DNA from 3 places in the Devosia albogilva genome. Region 1 is predicted to be linked to each of the others. Evidence: predicted binding sites of a transcription regulator. Region 1 holds the regulator's gene; each other region holds the start of a gene.
What was found. The regulator LexA, encoded in region 1, represses DNA repair genes until DNA is damaged. The targets are predictions, from matches to a motif close to TGTTCNNNNTGTGTTCNG.
Positions count from the first base shown of each region.

Region 2: a site for LexA is predicted at 2,523-2,540, ahead of uvrA (excinuclease ABC subunit UvrA). Genes of this name have one in related genera too.
Region 3: a site for LexA is predicted at 1,869-1,886, ahead of ACFSX5_RS12925 (PA0069 family radical SAM protein). Genes of this name have one in related genera too.

Region 1 covers NZ_JBHUNP010000001.1:3,477,534-3,482,320, forward strand. Annotated here, with positions in the region: gene ACFSX5_RS17390 (2-dehydro-3-deoxygalactonokinase) at 1-135, opposite strand, end outside; gene ACFSX5_RS17395 (IlvD/Edd family dehydratase) at 329-2,137, shown strand; gene ACFSX5_RS17400 (NUDIX domain-containing protein) at 2,673-3,062, opposite strand; gene lexA (transcriptional repressor LexA) at 3,102-3,806, opposite strand; gene ACFSX5_RS17410 (molybdopterin molybdotransferase MoeA) at 3,892-4,787, opposite strand, start outside.
Region 2 covers NZ_JBHUNP010000001.1:3,685,722-3,690,508, forward strand. Annotated here, with positions in the region: gene ACFSX5_RS18445 (YccF domain-containing protein) at 1-372, shown strand, start outside; gene ACFSX5_RS18450 (IS110 family transposase) at 613-1,551, shown strand; gene ssb (single-stranded DNA-binding protein) at 1,744-2,247, opposite strand; gene uvrA (excinuclease ABC subunit UvrA) at 2,703-4,787, shown strand, end outside.
Region 3 covers NZ_JBHUNP010000001.1:2,564,911-2,569,697, reverse strand. Annotated here, with positions in the region: gene ACFSX5_RS12930 (MDR family MFS transporter) at 92-1,579, opposite strand; gene ACFSX5_RS12925 (PA0069 family radical SAM protein) at 1,942-3,090, shown strand; gene ACFSX5_RS12920 (HAD family hydrolase) at 3,361-4,035, opposite strand; gene ACFSX5_RS12915 (hypothetical protein) at 4,099-4,680, opposite strand; gene ACFSX5_RS12910 (DUF4180 domain-containing protein) at 4,757-4,787, shown strand, end outside.

The DNA of each region.
Region 1 (4,787 bases):
CTCATGCCGCTGCAGCTTGCCCATGCCCTTGGGGGAGGAGCGCTCCAGCACTGGGTTGCCATCGGCGCCCATGCCCCAGGCCCGCAGATTGGAGGTGCCCCAATCGACGGCCACCCACTCGACGCCACTTGTCACTGTTCCGCCCTCTCTGCACCGGCCCAAGTACATCGAAGCCTAGCCCTTGGCCGCCGCTTCCACCAGTGCTTGCACGCACTTGGCTCAATTGTATGATTTTTTCAAGAGACGGCGTTCCGTGTGCCCACAGACATGCTAGAACGGCACAAATCGCCCGCTTCGATCGGCGGCGAACAGTTGAGGATCTGACCACATGACGGCTGGAAACGGCGGCTCCGCCCCCAAGAAGCTGCGCTCGCGCGCTTGGTTCGACAATCCGGATAATCCGGACATGACCGCGCTTTATCTCGAGCGCTACATGAATTTCGGCGTCTCCCGCGAGGAGTTGCAGTCCGACAAGCCGATCATCGGCATCGCCCAGACCGGCTCCGACCTCAGCCCCTGCAACCGTCATCACATCGTTCTGGCCGAGCGCCTGCGCGAGGGCATTCGTGAAGCTGGCGGCATCGCCATCGAGTTCCCCGTCCACCCGATCCAGGAGACGGGCAAGCGGCCCACCGCGGGTCTCGACCGCAACCTCGCCTATCTCGGCCTGGTGGAAGTGCTCTACGGCTACCCGCTCGATGGCGTGGTGCTGACCATCGGCTGCGACAAGACAACTCCAGCGATGCTGATGGGTGCGGCCACCGTGAACATCCCGGCGATCGCCCTGTCCGTCGGTCCGATGCTCAACGGCTGGCACAAGGGTGAGCGCACCGGCTCCGGCACCATCGTGTGGAAGGCTCGCCAGATGCTCGCCGCCGGCGAGATCGACTACCCGAAGTTCATCGAGCTCGTGGCCTCCTCGGCTCCGTCGACGGGCTACTGCAACACCATGGGCACCGCAACCACGATGAATTCGCTGGCCGAGGCGCTGGGCATGCAGCTTCCGGGCTCGGCTGCCATTCCGGCGCCGTATCGCGACCGCCAGGAGATGGCGTACCGCACCGGCAAGCGCGCCGTGGAAATGGTGCACGAGGACCTCAAGCCCTCGGACATCCTGACCAAGGAGAACTTCCTCAACGCCATCGTGGTGAACTCGGCCATCGGCGGCTCGACCAATGCGCCGATCCACATCAATGCGATTGCCCGCCATATCGGCGTCGAGCTCGATATCGAGGAATGGCAGCAGCACGGGCACCACGTGCCGCTTCTCGTCAACCTGCAGCCGGCCGGCGAGTATCTCGGCGAGGACTACTACCATGCCGGCGGCGTGCCGGCGGTGGTCAACGAGCTGATGAAGCAGGGGCTGATTCACGAGAACGCCCCCACCGTCAATGGCAAGTCGATCGGCGAGAACTGCCGCGATACTCCGATCCAGGACGAGAAGGTGATCCGGCCGTTCGATCAGCCGCTGAAGGCCGAAGCCGGCTTCATCGTGCTGCGTGGCAATCTGTTCGACAACGCCATCATGAAGACCAGCGTGATCTCCCCCGAGTTCCGCGAGCGCTACCTCAGCGATCCGCAGCACCCGGGCATGTTCGAGGGCAAGGCGGTGGTCTTCGACGGGCCAGAAGACTACCACGCTCGCATCGATGATCCCTCGCTCGACATCGACGAATACACCATGCTGTTCATGCGCGGCGCCGGCCCGATCGGCTATCCCGGTGCGGCCGAGGTGGTGAACATGCGGCCGCCCGACTACCTGATCAAGAAGGGCGTCCACTCGCTGCCGTGCATCGGCGACGGGCGCCAGTCGGGCACCTCCGGCTCACCCTCCATTCTCAACGCTTCTCCGGAAGCGGCGGCCGGTGGCAACCTCGCGATCCTCAAGACCGGCGACCGGGTGCGCATCGACCTCAACAAGGGCGAGGCCAACATCCTGATCTCCGACGCCGAGATCCAGCAGCGCCGCGCCAACCTCGAGGCCGAGGGCGGCTACAAGTTCCCGAAGCACCAGACCCCGTGGCAGGAAATCCAGCGCGGCCTCGTCGACCAGCTCGGCAGCGGCGCCGTGCTGAAGCCGGCGGTGAACTACCAGCGCATCGCCCAGACCAACGGCGTCCCGCGCGACAACCACTGACGGCGCGCCAGCACCTGTGGGCCGGTCCCGATCATCGGGGCCGGCTTTTTTGATTCGAAGCGGCTCTGGCGAGGCACTGCCTCGAGAGAGTTGCGCAGACAGAGTGAGGATCGTGCCTCGCCAGAGCGACAGGGGTCCTGTTTCGCTTGCCTGCCCAGAGACCATTCCTGGTCGCTCAGCCGACTGACCGATCCGCCAGGGCGCCGCAGCACTGATGGAGCGGCTTGAATGGGCGGTGCAGCACCATTCAGTGCAGCCGTGTTCCCGGACTTTCCCTTGGGATTCCACGGCAAGACAAGCGAGGTTCGGATCGGGCGACCCCGATCCACCTGCCACCGCATCCCGACCACTCGTCATGACCGCGCTTCAGGATGCGACGGCGAGAGCATAGGGCACGAGTGAGGGGGCGGGGATAAACGGGATAGATTCAGGGCGGCTCACAGAGCCGGGGGCAAGCAGGACACGAGCTGACGCTTGCCAAACGATTTCGATTTCACTTCCGCGGCCAACCTCAACGGAGGCACCGGCAGAGGCTTCACGCCGCTTCGTGTCGATGGTGGATTTCGCGCAAGGCGCGCACGAAGATCTCGTGCCATTCCGGCCCTGGCTCTTTTCCAAGGGTCCACCAGCCGAACCGGAACAAATGGCCGCAATCGTCGGCGGTGAAGAAGTCGAACCGGTCTGGAACGCCGCTGATGGATACCGGTACGAAATGCCAGATCTGCCCATCGGCGAGCGCTGCACTCGTCCACTGTGGACCGGCTCCCGGATCGGCAAGTAGCCCGGCTTCTTCGGTCAGCTCCCGCAAAGCGCCAGCTAGGGGAGTCTCACCGGGCTCGAGCGTCCCCTTGACCAGTTGCATGCCCGCAAGCGCATGACGGAAGACCAGGATCTCCCGCTTCGCTCCGGCCAGGCGCAACACCACCTGGCAAACCTTCTGCGTCTGCTGCTAGGCCACGGGGTCCTAATACTTGCGCATCAGTCCGACGAGACGACCCTGCACCTTCACCCGATCGGGCGGAAAGATGCGGGTTTCGTAGGCCGGATTGGCCGCTTCCAGGGCGATGGTCTGGCCCTTGCGGCGCAGTCGCTTGAGGGTGGCTTCCTCGTCATCGACCAGGGCGACGACGATCTCGCCGGTCGAGGCGCTCTCCTGCTTGCGGATCAGCACGGTGTCGCCGTCGAAGATGCCCGCGTCGATCATCGAGTCGCCGCGGACTTCGAGGGCGAAGTGCTCGCCCGCGCCCAACATCTCGGGCGGCACGGCGATGGTGTGCGAGTGGGTCTGGATGGCTTCGATCGGCGTACCGGCAGCGATACGGCCCATCACTGGTACGGACACCGGGCGGGCATAGTCCTCGCCGCGCGCCGGTGGCGCCGCTACCTTGCCGAGATTGCCTTCGATCACCGCCGGCTCGAACCGCGCCTTGCGCCCGCCCAGGGTCGGGTTCATCGAGTCCGGCAGCTTGATCACTTCCAGTGCCCGCGCCCGATTGGGAAGACGCCGGATGAAGCCACGCTCTTCGAGGGCCGTGATCAGGCGATGAATGCCGGATTTGGAAGCGAGATCGAGCGCGTCCTTCATCTCGTCGAAGGAGGGCGGGATGCCACTCTCCTTCATCCGCTCATGGATGAACATCAGCAGTTCGTGTTGCTTGCGCGTGAGCATTCTGGCCCTTTCGGCGAGAATCGGAACATAGACGGAACGACTATAAGTGTTCCGCCTATGTTCTGCAATAGAGCCGCATGCAGAACTAGAAACCTGAGATCGGGATGGCCTCTACTAAGGCTCCTGCGGCACGGCCCGGATCGTTCTCCGGCTGAACGATCAACATGTCGGCCGCAACCATGGACGAGGTGTGGCCACTATCGGTCTCAAGGATGGGCAATACTTGCGAACCCGCCTCCGTCCGGACCAAGCGCGCCCGCATGAAGTGCCGGCGTGCCGTGTTTGCTGGCGTGGGAGCTGCGAGGGGTAACCGCCAGGTTTCCGGTTCGGTGGCTCCCAGCCAGCGGCGCAGGGCAGGGCGGATGAACACCAGCGCCGTCACCATCGCCGACACGGGATTGCCCGGCAGCCCGAATATCAGGGTCTTGCCGCGGATGCCGAACATCAGCGGCTTGCCCGGCCGCATGTTGATCCGCCAGAAGTCGAGCGTAACGCCTAGCTCCTTCAGCACATCCTGCACCAGGTCATGCTCGCCGACGCTGGCGCCGCCGGTGGTCACCAGCAGGTCCGGCTGGTCGGCTAGGATCGCGGCGAGTCGCGATGTCAGCTCCTGGCGGTCGTCCGGGGCGATGCCGTGGTCGATCACCCGCTCGGCATAGGGCGAGAGCAGCGGCAGCAGTCCGGCGCTGTTGGAGGCAACGATCTGGTCCGGTCCGAGCGGGCTGCCCGGCGGCACCAGCTCGTCCCCGGTGGCGAGCAGGGCAACGGACGGCCGGCGGGCCACGGACACCGTTCCGGCATTCGCCGCAGCCGCAACCGTCAGTTGCAGCGGCCCAAGCAGCGTGCCCGGTGCGAGCAGTTCGTTACCGACCGCGAAGTCATTGCCCCGTAGGCGTACGCTGTGGCCACGGCGTATGGGCGCGGTGAACCGCACCAGGTCACCCTCGCGGACGGCCTCTTCCTGCATGATCACGGTATCTG
Region 2 (4,787 bases), 210 kb from region 1:
CCCTTGACCATTGCAGCTCTCCAGATGGCCTCGTTGTCCGCATGGCCATTTGGTCGTGAAGTCGTACATATCCGGGACCTTGATGGCAAAAGCGTATCGGCAACGACCGCAGTTACCGGAACGATCGGTTTTATCGTCAATGTCGTCTGGGCTTGCACCTTCGGCTGGGTGTTGTTCCTGGCCTATCTGCTTGGCGGAGTCTTGTGTTGCCTCACCTTGATCGGCATCCCCTTTGGTCTGCAGGCGTTCAAGCTCGCGGGGATTTCTTTCTGGCCGGTCGGTCGCCGGGTCGTGACGGCTGAACTGGCGACATTGGCGCGTCAGGAAGCAGCTAAGGAGAAGTTCGCCAAGTACCGCGGCGTTGCCGCCTGAGCGCGTCCAGGGCTATGTTCGCTGCAATCTCGTAGACCTTGTATTAGCGGGATGTGCGAATGTGGGGGTGCCGCGGCCTGTTCGACACCAGGCCGCGGCGGCGGCATCGGATCGAGGTAGACCCAGACTGGTGGTGTGCACCTTTGTCTGAGGATGAGCGGGATCGTTGCCGTCAGTCTTCATCGGGCCCGCATGGTTGATTGAACCCAGGGTTCGCATTGCAAGGACGGGACGAGGAAGATGAGCCATTCTAGCACATTTGTGGCCGGGATCGATACCGGCAAGGCAGCTCTTGATCTGGCGGTGACGCCCGGCGAGGGATGGCTGCGGGTGAACAATGACGCGGCCGGATGGCAAGCGGCGGCGGAGTGGTTGCTCAAGGCCGGTGTCGATCGGGTCGGCATCGAAGCCAGCGGCGGCTACGAACGTGGCGTGGTCGCGGCTTTGCGGGAGGCCGGGTTCAAGGTGATCCTGCACCAGCCGCTGCAGGTACGCCTGTTTGCCCGCATGCGGTTGCAGCGCGCCAAGAACGACCGGCTGGATGCCCGGGTCATCGCCGCCTTCACCGCCCTGTTCGAGACGAATCGGGCCGCAGTTGATCCGGCCCTGTCGGCCTTGAACGAGCATCTGGTCTTCATCGACCAGCTGGTCCAGGACATCGCCCGGCTCAAGACCCGGCTCGAGCATCTGCACGATACCCGTCTTGCCAGCCTGGTTGCCGCTGACATTGCCGCACTCAAGGCCCGCCTGCGCGACGAACGGCGCCGGCTGGAACGGGCGGTGCGGGCCGACAAGGCTCTCGGGCGGCGGCTCGATCTGCTGCTCTCCGTCCCCGGCATCGGCATACCGACCGCCTTGGCCTTGCTGATCGCCATGCCGGAACTGGGCAGCATCAGCCGTGAACAGGCCGCTGCCCTGATCGGGTTGGCACCGTTCGACCACGACAGCGGCAAGCATCACGGGCGGCGCCACATCGCCGGCGGCCGTGCCCGCCCCCGGCAGGCTCTCTACGCCGCGGCCCTGCCTGCCGCCTATCGATGGAACCGCCAACTCATGGCGCTCTATGCCCGCCTTACTGCCGCTGGCAAACCCCACAAGCTCGCCCTCGTCGCCTGCGCTCGAAAACTCGTCATCTTCGCCAACACCGTTCTGCAACGAGGCCAACCCTGGACCCCATAGCTAATGGTTGCTCATCCTGAGCCTGTCGAAGGACGAGGTCGTTAGCACCGTGGCCGCGACCTCTTGGTTCGACAAGCTCACCATGAGGTCGATGGGATGAGGAGTGCGCGAAGCCCCACCCCGCACCTATCGCCAAAGGCCTGGCGGGGAACCAAAAGAAAAGGGCCGCAACGCGGCCCTTTCCAACAACCCTCAGAACGGGATGTCGTCGTCCATGCCGCCGGGCTCGAAGGCCGGGGCATTGGCGGCCGGGCGGCGACCGCCGCCACCACCCTGGTCGCGCACGCCGCGGAAACCGCCGTCGCCGCCACCACCATAGCCGCCGCCTTCACCGGCGCCCTCGCCGCGTCCGTCGAGCAGCACCATGGAGGAGTTGAAGTTCTGCAGCACCACTTCGGTGGAGTACTTGTCCTGACCGGACTGGTCCTGCCACTTCCGCGTCTGCAACTGGCCCTCGATATACACCTTGGAACCCTTGCGCAGATACTGCTCGGCGACCCGCGCCAGGCCTTCCGAGAAGATCACCACACGGTGCCACTCGGTCTTCTCGCGCTGCTCGCCGGTGTTGCGGTCCTTCCAGCGCTCGGAGGTGGCAACCGACAGGTTCACCACCTTGCCGCCGCTCGGCAGGTTGCGCACTTCCGGGTCGTTGCCGAGATTGCCGACCAAAATCACCTTGTTGACGCTGCCTGCCATGGCTTCACCTCTCGCAATTCAGCCCGCGCCATCTGGCGGGGCGCTTCCGTCAGATCCGTTCTACAGCGTCTTTCTGGCCGTGGCGCGGCCAAACTGGGCTTTTGAACAGGTCCAACGCTTGCCTTTGTTCACATTATGTTCTCACGCAAGCCCAGTCAAGTCCTGCCCCTGCTGACAGGCATTGTCAGCAGCACTGCCGCAGTGAGAAGCCGTCCTCGGCACGAGTGCTTGGACAGAGCGATGGCGGTCCGCTTGGCTCTTGACCGACTCCGGTCTGTTCGCACTATGTTCCAGGCACGCGGCTGTGACCGGAACGAACCGCGTTCGCACCGGTACCATGCTTGCGCCGGGAGACCGCGGAGCTTATCTCTGCGTTTCCCTACTCGATACGACACGCCTGTCGCGCGGTGCTTCTCACTCGGCATCGGAGCGAAGAGCCAATTGCGGACCCGATGATGCCTGCCCAGTCCAGCTTGAACCGTGAAATCGTCGTCCGCGGCGCCCGCGAGCACAATCTCAAAGGCATCGATCTCAAGCTGCCCCGTGACTCGCTGATCGTCATGACGGGCCTATCCGGCTCCGGCAAGTCGTCCCTCGCCTTCGACACCATCTATGCCGAAGGGCAGCGCCGCTATGTGGAGTCGCTCTCCGCCTATGCGCGCCAGTTCCTCGAGATGATGCAGAAGCCCGATGTCGAGCACATCGAGGGCCTCTCGCCGGCCATCTCCATCGAGCAGAAGACCACCTCGCGCAATCCGCGTTCGACCGTCGGCACCGTCACCGAGATCTACGATTATCTGCGCCTGCTCTACGCCCGCGTCGGCGTGCCCTATTCTCCCGCCACCGGCCTGCCGATCGAGTCGCAGACGGTGTCGCAGATGGTCGACCGGACCGTGGACCTGCCCGAAGGCACGCGCCTCTACCTGCTCGCGCCCATCGCCCGCGGCCGCAAGGGCGAGTACAAGCGCGAGCTCAACGACCTCATGCGCAAGGGCTTCCAGCGCGTGAAGATCGACGGCGAGTACCACGAGATCGAGGACGCCCCTGCCCTCGACAAGAAGTTCAAGCACGACATCGAAGTGGTGGTCGACCGCGTCGTGGTCGGACCCGACATCTCCGGCCGCCTCGCCGAGAGCTTCGAGACGGCGCTGAAGCTCGCCGAAGGCATCGCCATCATCGAGTTCGCCGACGAGAAGAACGAGGACGGGACCGCCCGCCAGATCACTTTCTCGGAAAAGTTCGCCTGCCCGGTTTCGGGCTTCACCATTCCCGAGATCGAGCCGCGGCTGTTCTCGTTCAACAATCCCTTCGGCGCCTGCCCTGTGTGTGACGGCATCGGCACCGAGCAGAAGATCGACCCGGACCAGGTCGTGCCCGATCCGACCATGTCGCTCCGCGACGGCGCCATCCTGCCCTGGAGCAAGACCAGCGCGCCCTACTACCAGCAGACCCTCAGCGCCGTGGCGAAGCACTTCGGCGCCTCGACCGGCACTGCCTGGAACGAACTGCCCTTCGAAGTGCAGCACGCGGTCCTCTTCGGCACCGGGAAAACCGCGATCAACTTCGTCTATGACGACGGTTTGCGCCAGTACAAGACCTCCAAGCCCTTCGAGGGCGTGATCGGCAACCTCGAGCGCCGCTACCGGGAAACCGAGAGCGCCGGCATGCGCGAGGAGATCGAGCGCTATATGTCGGCCAAGCCTTGCGTCGCCTGTGGCGGCTACCGGCTGAAGCCCGAAGCGCTGGCCGTGAAGCTCGATGGCCTCCATGTCGGCCAGGTCACCGAGAAGTCCATCCGGGCCGCCTACCAGTGGTTCGAGGAGCTGCCGAAGACCTTTACCGAGAACCAGAAGCTGATCGGCGAGCGCATCCTCAAGGAGATCCGCGAGCGCCTGATGTTCCTGATCGACGTCGGCCTCGACTATCTCACCATGGCGCGCAACTCCGGCACGCTATCGGGCGGCGAGTCCCAGCGCATCCGCCTCGCCTCGCAGATCGGCTCCGGCCTCACCGGCGTGCTCTACGTGCTGGACGAGCCGTCCATCGGCTTGCACCAGCGAGACAATGCCCGCCTGCTCGACACACTGCGCCGGCTGCGCGACCTCGGCAACACCGTGATCGTGGTCGAGCATGACGAGGACGCCATCCTCACCGCCGACTACGTGGTCGATATCGGCCCGGGCGCCGGGGTCCATGGTGGCCACATCGTCGCCGAGGGCACCCCGCAGCAGATCCTCGAGCACCCGGATTCACTGACCGGCAAGTATCTGTCCGGCCGCATGGGCATTCCCGTTCCGGCCGAGCGCCGCCAGCCCAAGAAAGGCAAGGCGCTCACGGTGAAGGGCGCCACCGGCAATAACCTCAAGAACGTCTCGGTCGACGTGCCACTCGGCCTGTTCGTTGCCATCACCGGCGTGTCCGGCGGCGGCAAGTCGACGCTGATGATCGACACCATGTATCAGGCGATCGCCCGCCGCCTGAACGGCGCCCGCGTGGTCCCTGCCCCGCATGAGGCGCTGACCGGTCTCGAATTTCTCGAC
Region 3 (4,787 bases), 910 kb from region 1:
TGTGAGTGGGACGGCACCTCCTCCATGTCGTGCCCATGAAAAAGGCGCCGGTTTCCCGGCGCCTTTTCTGCTTTCGGCAATGTCGCAAGGCTCAGTGGCCGTGACCGCCATGCGCGCCGCCGCCCTCGGGGCGGCGGATGAAGAACGCCGCCACCACCGCGAACAGCGAGATCACCGCACCGATGGTGAAGGCGAGGCGGATGCCGCCTTCCAGCGCCGGCACCTGGTCCAGCCCCGACGCCGCGAGCGCGGCCGTCTGCACCGTCATCGCCGCAATGAACAGGGCGATGCCCGCAGCACCGGCCAGTTGCTGGGCCGAACCCAGCACCGCCGAGGCGTGGGAGTAGAGCTCCTTGCGCACCGAGCCCATGGACGAGGTGAACACCGGCGTGAAGATCAGCGCCAGGCCAATGCTCAGCACCACGTGCCCCGCCAGCAGCGCCCAGACCGAAGTGTCCTGACCGACCGTGGTCAGCGCCCACAGCACGGCCGAGACCATGATCGCACCCGGCACTGCCAGCACGGTCGGACCCACGCGGTCGAACAGGCGGCCGACGATCGGCCCCATCAGGCCCATCACGAGGCCACCCGGCAGCAGCAACAGACCGGTCTGCAGCGTGTCGAGGCCCACCACGTTCTGGGTGTAGATCGGCAGCAGGATCACCGTGCCGAACAGCGCCATCATCGCCACCAGCATCATGCTGACAGAGACGGTGTAGTTGCGCGACTGAAACACCCTCAGGTCGAGCAGCGCCTTGTTGTCCTTCTGCAGACCGAGCTGCCGCCAGACGAACGCGGCCATCGCGACGATGCCGACGGCGATCGGCACCCACAGCGGGATCGGACCCGGCTCACCGGCATGGGCGATGCCCTCGCCGAAGCTCGACAGGCCATAGATCAGCCCGCCGAAGGCCAGTGCCGACAGGATCACCGAAAGGACGTCGAGCGGCGCATAGCGCGGGGTACTGACGTTCTGGATCTTGCGGGCGCCCAGCAGCAGTGCGCCCACCGCGATGGGCAGCACCAGGATGAACATCCAGCGCCACTCCAGATGCGCCAGGATGAAGCCGCCGATGGTGGGACCAATGGCCGGAGCCACGGACATCACGATCGAAATGTTGCCCATGGTCTTGCCGCGGGATTCGGGCGGGACCAGGGTCATCACCGTGGTCATCAGCAGTGGCATCATGATCGCCGTGCCCACCGCCTGCACCACGCGCCCGAGCACCAGCAGCCCCAGCCCCGGCGCCACGGCGCAGAGCAGCGTGCCCAGGGTGAAGGTCGACATCGCGATCAGAAAGATCGGCCGCGTGTTGAGGCGCTGCAGCAGGAAGCCGGTGATCGGGATCACCACCGCCATGGTCAACAGGAATGCCGTGGTCAGCCACTGGGCCGCCCCCGCCGTCACGTTGAGGTCGTCCATTAGGTTGGGGATGGCCACGCTCATGATGGTTTCGTTGAGAAACACCACGAAAGTGGATACGAGCAGCAGGGCGATCACCAGCCGGTTGCGGCTGGCGACGTCGGGCTCCCGTGCGGGCTCGAGCGGTACGGAGTCGATCGTAGCGTCGATACTCATGGTGTCCTCGATTCTGTTTCAGCGTTTGCCGTTGCGACGAGCGGCCAGGGGCGATCTCGACAGCGCTCTGCAGCGCGGGAATGACATCCCTTGGCAGCAGCGTTCTTTGACTGGACTTCGGCTAGCCCCGGCCGAAGGGGGGCGACGAATACGCCCGCGCCCCAAGTGCGTCCACCCGAAAAACTGCAACTCTGGCCTGCATTTTCGCTGCCGCGGGCCTTCAAACCCGGGCGCAGTGCTCCCATGTTGATGCCAGCTGAAGCCGCTATCGCGGGAACTTCTGCGCCACAGTTCTTGTTTTGTTCTCATCAGATGCTATCTTGAGAACACGGGGGTCGAGTCGACCCGCGCGGAGAACCACCATGGCGCTTTACCAGGCACCCTCCTTCGAAGCCCTCGAGCGGCTGAGCCGCAGCCGCGACGCCGACCTGGCCCGGCGCGAACTCCTGTCGCCCGACCGCATCCGCGGCCGCGGTGCGCAGTCCAACCGCTCCGGCCGCTTCGAGAAGCAGACGCGCGAGAGTTTCGACGATGGCTGGTCGACGGTCGAACCGCTGCCGGTGTTCGAGACGGTCGAGCACACCGAGCGCGCCAAGACCATCATCACCGCCAATGACAGCCCGGACGTCAATTTCGAGCGCTCGATCAACGCCTATCGCGGCTGCGAACACGGCTGCTCCTACTGCTTCGCGCGTCCCACCCACGCCTTTCTCGGCCACTCCGCCGGCCTAGAGTTCGAGCGCGACATCTATGTGAAGACAAATGCGATCGAAGCCCTGCGGGCCGAACTGGCGGCGCGCAACTACAAGGTGCGCGCCATCGCCATGGGCACCAATACCGATCCCTACCAGCCCGCCGAGCGCAAGCACCGGCTGACCCGCGGCATCCTCGAAGTCATGCTGGAAACCCGCCACCCGGTGATGATCACCACCAAGTCGGCGCTGGTCATCCGCGACCTCGACATCCTCACCGAACTGGCCAAGCTCGGCCTCGTGAAGGTCGGGCTGTCGATCACCTCGATGGACCACAAGCTCAGCCGCAAGATGGAGCCGCGCGCCTCCTCACCCGCCCGGCGGCTCGAAGCCCTGCGCCTCCTCAGCGAAGCCGGCGTGCCCACCGCCGTCCTCGCCTCCCCGATGATCCCGGCCATCAACGACATGGAACTCGAGCGCATCCTCGATGCCGCCCGCGCCCAGGGCGCCATCAGCGCCTCGATGATCCTCCTCCGCCTGCCCGGCGAGGTGCGCGACGTGTTCCGCGAATGGCTGCTGCGCCACTTCCCCGACCGCGTCCGTCACGTCCTTTCGCTGGTGCGCGACACCCGCAACGGCAAAGACTATGACGCCCGCTGGGGCGTGCGCATGACCGGCGAAGGCCCCTACGCGACCCTGCTCCGCCAGCGCTTCGAGAAAGCCCGCGAGCGCTACGGCTTCACCGAACGCATGCCACCCCTCCGCACCGACCTGTTCGTGCCGCCCAAGCTCGAAGACCGGCAGATGAGCTTGTTCTGAGGGATCACCAACAACCCCAACGTCATCGCCGCGCAGGCGGGGATCCATTCTTCCCGCGACCTCCAGGAAAGAGTGGATTCCCGCCTGCGCGGGAATGACACCGTGGGTATGGGAAGGGCGAGCTCAGCCCTCTCATAGACCTCATCCTGAGCTTGTCGAAGGACGAGGTCGCGGCCACGGTGTCTCCACCCTCGTGGTTCGACAAGCTCATCATGAGGTGTAGGCCCCGCGGGAGGGATCGTAGTAGCAGCGATGCAGGAGCACCGTCCCCTACCCCATCACCCGTTCCCGCACCAACCGCAGCACCCGCTCGTCGTCATACCCGGCTGCTGCAATCATCGCCCCCGCCTCGACCAGCGCCACTTCGTCCAGCCCCGTCGCAATCCCGATCGTCGCTATTCCCGCTGCCGTTGCCGAGGCAATGCCCGTCCGCGAATCCTCGAACGCCACACTGTTGGCTGGGTCCGCGCCCAGCAGCCGCAGCCCCTCCAGATATGGCAGCGGATGCGGCTTGCCGTGCTCCAGTTCCGCCCCGATCACCACATGCTCGAACCTCGGGCGCACCCCGATGGCATCCAGCAGCAGGTCGGCATTCGGCCGTGGGGCATTGGTCACCGCCACCTTGGGCACCCCGTTTGCCTCAGCCCAGTCGAGCAGCGCGAACAGCCCATGCACCGGCTCGATCCCTTGCGCCGCGAGTTCCCGAAAGGCAGCCTCCTTGCCATCGAGGATCTCCATCCGCCGCTCCGGCGTCTCGTCCGGAAACAGCTGCGCCCCGATATGCACATTCGCCTTGCCCTGCAGTTCCCGCGCGAACCGTTCCTTGTCGAACCGGTGCCCGTAGGGCGCAAAGGCGTCGTTGAAGGCCTTGAGGTGCAACGGATCGCTATCCACCAGCGTGCCGTCGATATCGAACAGCAGCGCGGCGCCGGGCTTGAGGGGCATGTATTCTGGTCCGTCAGGGAAGTTGCCGGATAAACCCCTGAGGGGCCGTTGCCGTCAACCGGCTTAGTATTGCGCCACCCGCCGCGCATAGGTCGACATGAAGTCGAGCGAGGCCATCACACCGCGCAGGGACAGGCGCACCTCGTGCTCACCGCCTCCGCTCACCGGCACGCTCAGCGTCACTGCATTCCCGGCCTTCATCAGCTCGAGCAGGCGGTCACGCGTCGCCGCATCGCTGATGAAATACTGGTTCACCGTGTTGAACCGCGTCTCGAGGTCGCTGTCGAAAGCGAGGCGCAGCGGTGGCTCGCTCCCAAAGCTCAGGACCAGATCGCGGCTCTCGTCCACGCTGACGTCATCGGCCGCCACTGTCACCGCCAGGTCGAGTTCTCCATCGAGCCGGTTGCGGACCAGCGTCAGCTTGTAGGCCGGCAGATTGGCGCTGTTCAGCTCGGCGCTGCCGGTCGAGGCGAAGCAGGAATAGCCGTAATAATCCGGCGCATCCTCGATGATCCTGTCCGGGCAAGAGGCTAGCCAGTCGCGGTGATACTCGCGCCATTCCCCTGAGGAATGAGCGAACGGATCAGCGCTCGCGGGCGCAACGGCAATTGCGGCGAGCAGAAGGGCGACGGCAGTCCTCGGCAATCTGAAACCTCTCTGGCTGGCGCCCTCCCGCGGCTTCGACTATAGCAGCCGCCCCGACGCTGAACAGGAGGTGGGAATGGCCATTACCAATCACAACGGCATGACCC